DNA from 4 places in the Mesorhizobium sp. 2RAF21 genome. Region 1 is predicted to be linked to each of the others. Evidence: predicted binding sites of a transcription regulator. Region 1 holds the regulator's gene; each other region holds the start of a gene.

Region 1 (2,199 bases):
CTTCGCGAATTCGGGACGGCTCGAACCGTGGCCGCTGGCGCGCGATGGACGCGAGCTGAAGCTCGACCTTCCCGTCACCACGGTCGCCAGCACGTTGGAACCATTGATCTATCTCGCCGAACGATCTTTCGGCATCACATGCCTTCCGCCGTTTGCCGTATCCTCAGGCCTGGCCGAGAGAAAGCTGGTGCCGCTACTGGAAGACTACCTTAGCGAGGCCGGGACGTTTCGGATCCTTTGGCCGACCAACCGATACCTCTCGCCCAAGGTTCGGGTTTTTGTCGACTACATGGCTGCGAATCTTTTTGCCGAGTAATCACCAGGCTGGAAGGCGCGGGACGCGTAGCAGCAACGTCTTTGTCGGCCGGCTTGGCACAATCCGGCCGGGCCGTGCCTTTGTTGCAGGCCCGGGCTCTTCACACCGCGCGCCTGTTCTGCTCAACCATGCAGTGGCGCCTCGATTCTGCCATTTGCAAAGCCACTCGCCCCGGCGCGACGAAAAAGTCGAGATCGAGTTCCGGCGGCATCAGGCTGAACAAAGCGTCAACAGATTCATTAAACTTTAAATGGTTGCGGAACACAAATGGAACAGATAGTGTTTGTTCCGGGTTTGTTTTACTGATTCCGGTTCCAGTCCCCTGGGGGTGACAATGCTGACACGCAAGCAACACGAGCTTCTGCTCTTCATCCACGAACGACTGAAAGAAAGCGGCATCCCACCCTCTTTCGACGAGATGAAGGAGGCGCTCGATCTTGCATCGAAGTCCGGCATCCACCGCCTGATCACCGCTCTGGAAGAGCGCGGCTTCATCCGCCGGCTGCCGAACCGGGCCCGGGCGCTCGAAGTTTTGCGTCTGCCCGATTCCATCGCGCCCGGCCTCAACGCGGCCAGGAGGTTTTCGCCGGCCGTCATCCAAGGCAGCCTCGGCCGCCCGGCGGCCAAGGAGCCGCAGCGCCCGCAGTCGGCCAGCAATGACGACGATGCCGGCTCCGCCGTTTCCATTCCCGTCATGGGCCGCATCGCCGCCGGTGTGCCGATCGACGCCATCCAGCACCGCACGCATTCCATCTCGGTGCCGCCTGACATGATTTCGGGCGGTGACCACTATGCCCTTGAGGTCAAAGGCGATTCGATGATCGAGGCCGGCATTTTCGACGGCGACACGGTCATCATCCGCAATGCCAACACCGCCAATCCCGGCGAGATCGTCGTGGCACTGGTCGACGAGGAGGAAGCGACGCTGAAGCGCTTCCGCCGCAAGGGCGCGTCGATTGCGCTGGAGGCCGCCAATCCGGCCTATGAAACCCGCATTTTCGGGCCGGACCGGGTCAAGGTGCAAGGCAAGCTGGTCGGCCTGATCCGCCGCTATTAATGAGGCCGGAACCGGTCGGCTCGACGCGCTCGGAGCCGGCTCCAAGCGCTCGTAGCAGGTCTCTTTCCTCCGCTGAAATGTCGCGGAGCCGGTTTAGTGGACGCGGTCTTGCCGAATTGATAGCCGGCTAATTTTCTGGCGTTTGAGGCGCGTGATCTCGTTGTTCTGTCGTGACATCAGGACCGTTCGGCGTGGCATCGCGTTTGTTCGCACGCGCATCGCGCCTGTTTGTGTCGGCATCGAATCTGTTTGCCGAGGCATCGAATTTGCCTGCCTTGGCATTGGACTTCACGCGCTCCTGCTGCCGGGGCGGCAGGCCCCTCGCCTCGCGTGAAAACCGGCGCTGCGCGTGCCAGGGCCGGGAGCTGTCTTCGAGGGCGAAGCGCGCCGTTGCGGCAGCAGCGGCATTTTGCGGGTCGAAATAGACCGCCGCGCTGCCGGCGCGGGCCAGATCCTGTCGGGTGATGACGACGACGGCGGCGTCCTCGCAAAGATCGCGCGCCGTGGCGTCGTCGATGACGATCACGGCGGCGACCGCACAGGCGGGCTTCGCGGCGCGCGCATTGGGCGCCGTCGCCACGACCGGGCCATCGGGATGGCGGGCAAAGCAGAGATCCTGCGCACACAGAAACGGCGTGCCGGGCGGCAGGTCCTGCGCGTCCGCCAAGGCGACGCCGGCCGATGCCGCCGTCTCGGGAAGGACGACAGTCTCGGCATCGAGCGCGCGGCGCCAATTGTCGAGCGTGAACGCATTGGGGCGCGGCCGGCTGACCGCCAGTTCGCCGCCGCCGATGGGCATGGCGACGAGGCGCGCATCCTCGGCCAC
Region 2 (2,199 bases), on a different contig from region 1:
GCCGTCGGCCGCGCCCGGCAGGGCGCCGCAGCCCGAGGTCCGGGTGGATCTCAAGACGAAGATGCGCGGGATGTGGCGATAGCGCTCTCCCGACATTGCCCGGTCATGCAGCCATTCGTAGGACGTGCCGGTCGATATCGACGCAGCCGGCGGTGCTGCGTGCGTTGATCGCCTTGCTGTCGACGTAGCCATGAAGGGCGATCGCCGCCAGGTCATCGCCAGCGCGGATCGGCCGGGACCACCAGCCGTCGCGGTATCGCCAGCCGGCCTGGATCGCAGCTTCTGCATCCTTGCTGTCGGGACGCAGATTGGCGGCCGCATGAACGATGCGCGCCTCCGGTGACCTTTTCTTCAGCAGCGCGCGTCCTTGTGCGAGCGCGCCTTGCCGGTCGCCGGCTATTACAAGCTGATGGAAATAATGCCGCGATCGCTTCAGCGGCGTGAGATACGCGATCCTGACCTGAAAAGCCGCCATGCCTGTTCTCTTTTTCTTGTCTCTCATTGAGATTGGAATCGAACGCAAAATTGCAAGACCAGACGGTTCTGGCTTTTTTGCTCACGCTGCAAACAGGTCTGTTTGCCGATCGTCGGCCGAAAGACCGCCCGTCCATTCGGCCCGGCGCCGGGCATATTCCTCCTCGAAACGATGCCGTTCGAAGGTCCAGATGCGCATCAGGGGTCGAATGCGTTCCTCGTAGAGCCGGCGCTGTTCGTCGCTCAGCTGCCCGAAATCCCAGTCGTCCAGAAGATAGGCCACCTTGTCCTCGGGCCGCCCGTCGTTGAAATACCCTTCCTGGCACATCTCCTCGAGAATGCCGGCCTCGGCCGTCTCGAACTCCCAGTCCTGGTCATTCTCGCCCGGCGTCAGCCTGAAGCGCGCAGGTTCGGTGACAAGCTTGAGATCGGCGGAGCCCGGGATTGTCTCCTTCGGCCAGTTCGCGCAGCACGCTGTCACCGCCGCCTGGTCGGCTTCGTCCCAGACATGGCAGATTGCCAATTCCGCGTCGGGTGCCGGCTCGGGAAACCCCTCGATGTCCCAGCCCTCGACAACGAAGCGCGCCGTCGCCGCCTCGTCCGGGGTGACGCCCGCCTTGTCGAATACCAGCTGCGCGGCCAGCAGGCCGCGGATGATCTCTTCCGGCCTGGCGCCCTGGACGTGAATGGTGATCGTCATTCGCCTGCTCCACGATTGTGCCGCGGCAGCATCACGGTTCCGCTGCGGCATCCATCCCGATCCAATGAGTCCCGTTGACTCTTTGTCAGGATGAGAACAAACATAGAACATAACACGGACAGAACAGCTTTCAAGGGATAGATGCGTGCCTCGGCGTCCCATTCAAAGGTTATCGAACTTCAAGAGCGGATCGCCCGCCTCGAAGGCCGATCCCGGCGCGCGAAATCGGTGCTGCCGTTTGGGATTCCCGAGCTCGACGCGCGACTCCCCGGTGGCGGACTGGCGCGCGGCGCGCTGCATGAGGTCGCCGGCGGCGGCAATGGCGCGATCGACGGCGCGGCGGCGGCTCTCTTCGCCGCCGGAATAGCAGGGCGAACGACCGGCAAGACCCTCTGGTGCATCGCCAAGCCCGATCTGTTCGCGCCGGCACTGGCCCAAGCCGGCCTTGCCGCTGACCGCGTCGTCTACGTCGAGGCCGGAGACGACAAGACCGTTCTGGCTTGCATGGAGGAGGGGCTTCGTCATGGCGGTCTCGGCGCTGTCGTCGGCGAGATCGCCAGACTGCAAATGACGGCATCGCGTCGGCTTCAGCTTGCAGCCGAGGGAACAGGATCGATCGGCATCGCGCTGCGCCGCTGGCGACGCCACACCGATGCCTACGATTTCGGCGTGCAGACCGCCGCGCGGACGCGCTGGCGCGTCTCCGTCATTCCGTCCGAGACGCTCCCGGTGCCGGGCGTCGGCCGCCATCGCTGGCTGGTCGAACTGGCCCACGTCAAGGGCGGCGAGAGTGCTGATTTCGAAGTGGAAGCGTGTGATGAGCAGGGTTGTCTCTCTCTACCTGCCGGCGTGGCCGACCGACCGGCTGCGGCACAAGGCTGGCGACGCGGCGCCTCCGGCTGAGGCGCCGCTGGTGATGATAGGCCGGGAAGGAAACAGGCGGGTGGTGACGGCGGCGGACGCCGCCGCCCAGGCCGCCGGGCTGCGGCTAGGCATGCCTGCCGCCAAGGCGCAGGTGCTGGTGC
Region 3 (2,199 bases), on a different contig from region 1:
CACGCCAACGTGGCAAAAGCGAGGCGTGACCATTGAGACAGCCCAGGCGCGGCGCATCGAGGATCGCCTTGGGCAGCAGCAATCCATAGGCGACAACCACCGCGACATCGGCGTTCAACGCATGGAATGCCTGCTGTTCCGCCTCGTTCTTCAGCGAAACAGGCGTACTCACGGCAATGCCGAGGCGCTCGGCCTCGCGCTGCACCGGCGATGGCGTCAATTCCAGTCCACGCCGGCCGGCGGCGCGCGGCGGCTGCGTATAGACCGCGGCAATGCCGTGCCCGGCCTCGGCCAGCGCGCGCAGCGTCGCGACCGAAAAATCCGGTGTCCCCATGAAGACGATGCGGAGCGTCATGAACCCGATCAGCCAGCCAGCCGGCTGGGCGCCTTGTCGCGGGCGAGCTTCTTGAACTTCTTGACCACCATATCGCGCTTCAGCTTCGAAATATGGTCGATGAACAGAACGCCGTTCAGATGGTCGATTTCATGCTGCAGGCAGGTTGCCATCAGCCCTTCGGCCTGGATTTCCTGGAGCCGCCCATCCCGGTCGAGATAACGGACGCGGACTGTGGCCGGCCGTTCGACCTCGGCGTAGTAGTCGGGGATCGACAGGCAGCCTTCCTCGTAGACCGAGCGCTCAGTGCCGCTTTCCAGGACGTCGGGGTTGATGAAGACATGCGGTGCCGGCGGTTCGCCTTCCTTGGCGAGATCGATCACCAGCATGCGCAGCGGCTCGCCGACCTGGATAGCGGCCAGGCCGATGCCCGGTGCATCGTACATGGTCTCCAGCATGTCATCGGCCAGCTTGAGCAACGGCTCGTCGATGCGCTCGACGGACTTGGAAACCTGACGCAGGACGGGATCGGGAAGAATGATGAGCGGCTTGATCGACATACCGCTCACCTAAAACCTTGCAAAGAAAGCGTCAACTGCGCTGCTGTCGCCATGTTCACGTTTTGATCTTTGCGAGCCTCGAGAATCGGCTATGCTGGCGCAATGAACGACCTCGGCTCCATCCTCTCCGAACCCGTCGCCCGGCTTGGCGCGACCACGATTTCGCTCGGCCAGGCGCTGGGCTTCGTCGTGCTGCTTGTCTTTGTCCTGTTCGTTGCCTTGATCGTGGCGCTGTGGCGCGCGGCCAAGGCGCGCAGCGTCGCCGCGGCGGAAGCCGCAGATCATGCCCGCGATGCCGAAGCGCGCATGGCCGGCATCCTGCAATCGCAGGCCGAGATGCAAGGGCGCATGGGCGCGCTGGCCGACGTGTTCGGCGCCCGCCAGGCCGAATTGACGCAATCGCTCGGCCAGAGGTTGGACACCATGACCGGGCGCATCGGCCAGACCATGACCGAGCAGACGAAATCGACCCATGAAAGCCTGGCCAAATTGCAGGAGCGGCTTGCGGTGATCGATACCGCGCAAGGCAACATCCAGTCGCTTGCCGGGCAAGTGGTGCAGCTGCAGGCGATCCTCTCCAACAAGCAAACGCGCGGCGCCTTCGGCCAGTCGCGCATGGAAGCGATCGTCGCCGACGGACTGCCGCACGGCTCCTATGAATTCCAGGCGACGCTGTCGAACGGCAGCCGGCCGGATTGCGTGGTGAAGATGCCGAACGGCGCGCCGTCGCTCGCCATCGATGCCAAGTTTCCGCTTGAAGCCTGGAACGCCATCCGCGCGGCGGAGAGCCCCGAGCTGCAGAAGGTCTCGGCGCAATCGTTCCGGCGCGATATCGAGGTCCATATCCGCGATATCGCCGAAAAATACCTGATCCAGGGCGAGACGCAGGACACCGCCTTCATGTTCGTGCCGTCGGAATCGGTGTTCGCCGAAATCCACGAGCATTTCGAGGCGCTGGTGCAGCGTGCCCATCGGGCCCGTGTCGTCATCGTCTCGCCATCGCTCCTGATGCTGTCGATCCAGGTCATCCAGGCGATCCTCAAGGATGCGCGGATGCGCGAACAGGCGCATCTGATCCAGGGCGAGGTCATCCGCCTGATGGAAGATGTCGTGCGGCTCGACGAGCGGGTGCGCAAGCTGCAAACCCATTTCGGCCAGGCCTCAAAAGACATCGACGATATACTCGTCTCCTCCTCCAAGGTCACCAAACGCGGCCAGAAGATCGAGGCGCTGGAGTTCGGGGGAGCGGAAGGAGCAGACGAGGCCAACAAAGCGGACGGGCAACACAAGCATGAGCCCGTCTCG
Region 4 (2,199 bases), on a different contig from region 1:
GCGCAACAGCCCGGAGAAGATCTTCGTCACCGAATTCGCCGACCTGATGCCGGAAACGCTGATCACCAAGGATCCGCAGGAGGTTGCCGCCTTCCGCAAGGAGTTCGGCGACATCATCGTCAAGCCGCTCTACGGCAATGGCGGCGCCGGCATCTTCCACCTGCACGAGGCCGACCGCAATCTCGGCTCGCTGTTGGAAATGTTCGGCCAGCTGTTCCGCGAACCCTATATCGTCCAGCGCTACCTGAAGGACGTGCGCAAGGGCGACAAGCGTATCATCCTGATCGATGGCGAGCCTGTCGGCGCCATCAACCGGGTGCCGTCGGACACGGAATCGCGCTCCAACATGCATGTCGGAGGCCGCGCCGAGAAGACCGAACTGACGGCACGCGAACGCGAGATCTGCGCCCGCATCGGCCCGGCGCTGAGGGAACGCGGTTTTATCCTTGTCGGCATCGACGTGATCGGCGACTACATGACTGAGATCAACGTCACCTCGCCGACCGGCATCCGCGAGGTGAAGCGTTTTGGCGGCGCCGACATCGCCGCCCTGTTCTGGGACGCGGTGGAGGCGAAGCGGTGACCCTGAAGACCTATACCGGCAGTTGCCATTGCGGCGCCGTCCGCTTCGAGGCGGATGTCGACATCGCTGCCGGTACGGGGAAATGCAACTGCACGATCTGCACCAAGATGCGGCTGTGGTCCGTGGAGGCGCGCGCGGAAACATTCCGCCTTGTCGCCGGCGAAAGCGAGCTGACCGACTACCAGGGCAAGAACGACGTCGCGCACCACTTCTTCTGCAAACATTGCGGCGTGCGGGGCTTCGAGCGGGTGGACACACCCAACATGACCGGCGCCACCTATTTCAATATCAATGTCGCCTGCCTGGATGGCGTCGACATCGACGAACTGATGGCTGCCCCCGTGACCTATCGCGACGGCCGCAACGACGACTGGGGTTCGACGCCCGCGGAGACCCGGCACCTCTAAGCGGTGGAGTTGGCGATGTTCCGCCCGATTCAACCGCATACAACCCGGCCTACAGCCTGGGCGCGACGATGTTCCCTTATTGTTCTTGCTTTGATCGATAATCCATGCTTGTCTTCGGCCGTTAGCCAGACTTGATCGCCCGGACATGGGCGGCCACTGCTTCGGGGGCAGCATGGTTTCGCGGGTCCGTACGGTTGCATTCCAGGGCATCGAGGCCGTGCCTGTCGATGTGCAGGTGATGGTCGCGCCCGGCAAGGTCGGCATGCAGATCGTCGGCCTGCCGGACAAGGCGGTCGCCGAAAGCCGCGAGCGGGTGCAGGCGGCCCTTCACGCCTCCGGACTGTCGATGCCGGCGCGCAAGGTGACGGTCAATCTCGCACCGGCGGACCTGCCCAAGGAAGGCAGCCATTACGATTTGCCGATCGCGCTTGGCCTGATGGCGGCGCTTGGCGCCATCCCCGGCGATATGCTGGCGGCCTATGTCGTACTGGGCGAGCTTTCGCTGGACGGCACGATCGCGGCGGTGGCCGGCGCGCTGCCGGCGGCGATCGGCGCCAATGCCGAAGGGCGCGGGCTGATCTGCCCCCATGCCTGCGGCCCGGAGGCGGCGTGGGCCGGGCCCGATATCGACATTTTGGCGCCGCGCAGCCTGATCGCCATGGCCAATCATTTCCGCGGCACGCAGGTTCTGTCGCGGCCGGAACCCGGCGTGCACCACGGCGCCCGCGACCTGCCCGATCTCGCCGACATCAAGGGGCAGGAAAGCGCCAAGCGGGCGCTGGAGGTTGCCGCCGCCGGCGGGCACAATCTCTTGATGGTTGGACCGCCCGGATCCGGCAAATCCATGCTGGCCCAGCGCCTGCCGTCCATCCTGCCGCCGCTGGCGCCGAAGGAACTTCTGGAAGTGTCGATGATCGCCTCGGTCGCCGGCGAGCTGGCCGAAGGCAAATTGACCGACAGGCGGCCGTTCCGGGCGCCGCATCATTCCGCCTCCATGGCTGCCATGGTCGGCGGCGGGCTGCGGGCCCGTCCGGGCGAGGTCTCGCTTGCCCATCACGGTGTGCTGTTCCTCGATGAGTTTCCCGAATTCTCGCCGCAGACGCTGGATGCGCTGCGCCAGCCGCTGGAAAGCGGAGACTGCATGATCGCGCGCGCCAACCATCGGGTTACCTATCCGGCGCGCATCCAGTTGGTTGCCGCGATGAATCC

What was found. Region 1 encodes LexA, which represses DNA repair genes until DNA is damaged. Its sites were predicted from a motif close to TGTTCNNNNTGTGTTCNG; they were not measured.
Region 2: the regulator LexA is predicted to act here: its motif matches at 1,267-1,284, upstream of AB4136_RS31070 (damage-inducible protein).
Region 3: the regulator LexA is predicted to act here: its motif matches at 947-964, upstream of AB4136_RS02490 (DNA recombination protein RmuC).
Region 4: the regulator LexA is predicted to act here: its motif matches at 1,060-1,077, upstream of AB4136_RS11165 (YifB family Mg chelatase-like AAA ATPase).

The regions. Positions count from the first base shown of each region.
Region 1 covers NZ_JBFRGM010000021.1:22,943-25,141, forward strand. The annotation lists gene AB4136_RS26900 (LysR family transcriptional regulator) at 1-316, shown strand, start outside; gene lexA (transcriptional repressor LexA) at 651-1,373, shown strand; gene AB4136_RS26910 (ComEC/Rec2 family competence protein) at 1,501-2,199, opposite strand, start outside.
Region 2 covers NZ_JBFRGM010000031.1:12,541-14,739, reverse strand. The annotation lists gene AB4136_RS31085 (ATP-dependent helicase) at 1-82, shown strand, start outside; gene AB4136_RS31080 (hypothetical protein) at 104-475, opposite strand; gene AB4136_RS31075 (hypothetical protein) at 557-1,174, opposite strand; gene AB4136_RS31070 (damage-inducible protein) at 1,316-2,077, shown strand; gene AB4136_RS31065 (Y-family DNA polymerase) at 1,992-2,199, shown strand, end outside.
Region 3 covers NZ_JBFRGM010000001.1:494,895-497,093, reverse strand. The annotation lists gene fmt (methionyl-tRNA formyltransferase) at 1-355, opposite strand, end outside; gene def (peptide deformylase) at 364-894, opposite strand; gene AB4136_RS02490 (DNA recombination protein RmuC) at 997-2,199, shown strand, end outside.
Region 4 covers NZ_JBFRGM010000006.1:29,190-31,388, reverse strand. The annotation lists gene gshB (glutathione synthase) at 1-583, shown strand, start outside; gene AB4136_RS11170 (GFA family protein) at 580-990, shown strand; gene AB4136_RS11165 (YifB family Mg chelatase-like AAA ATPase) at 1,163-2,199, shown strand, end outside.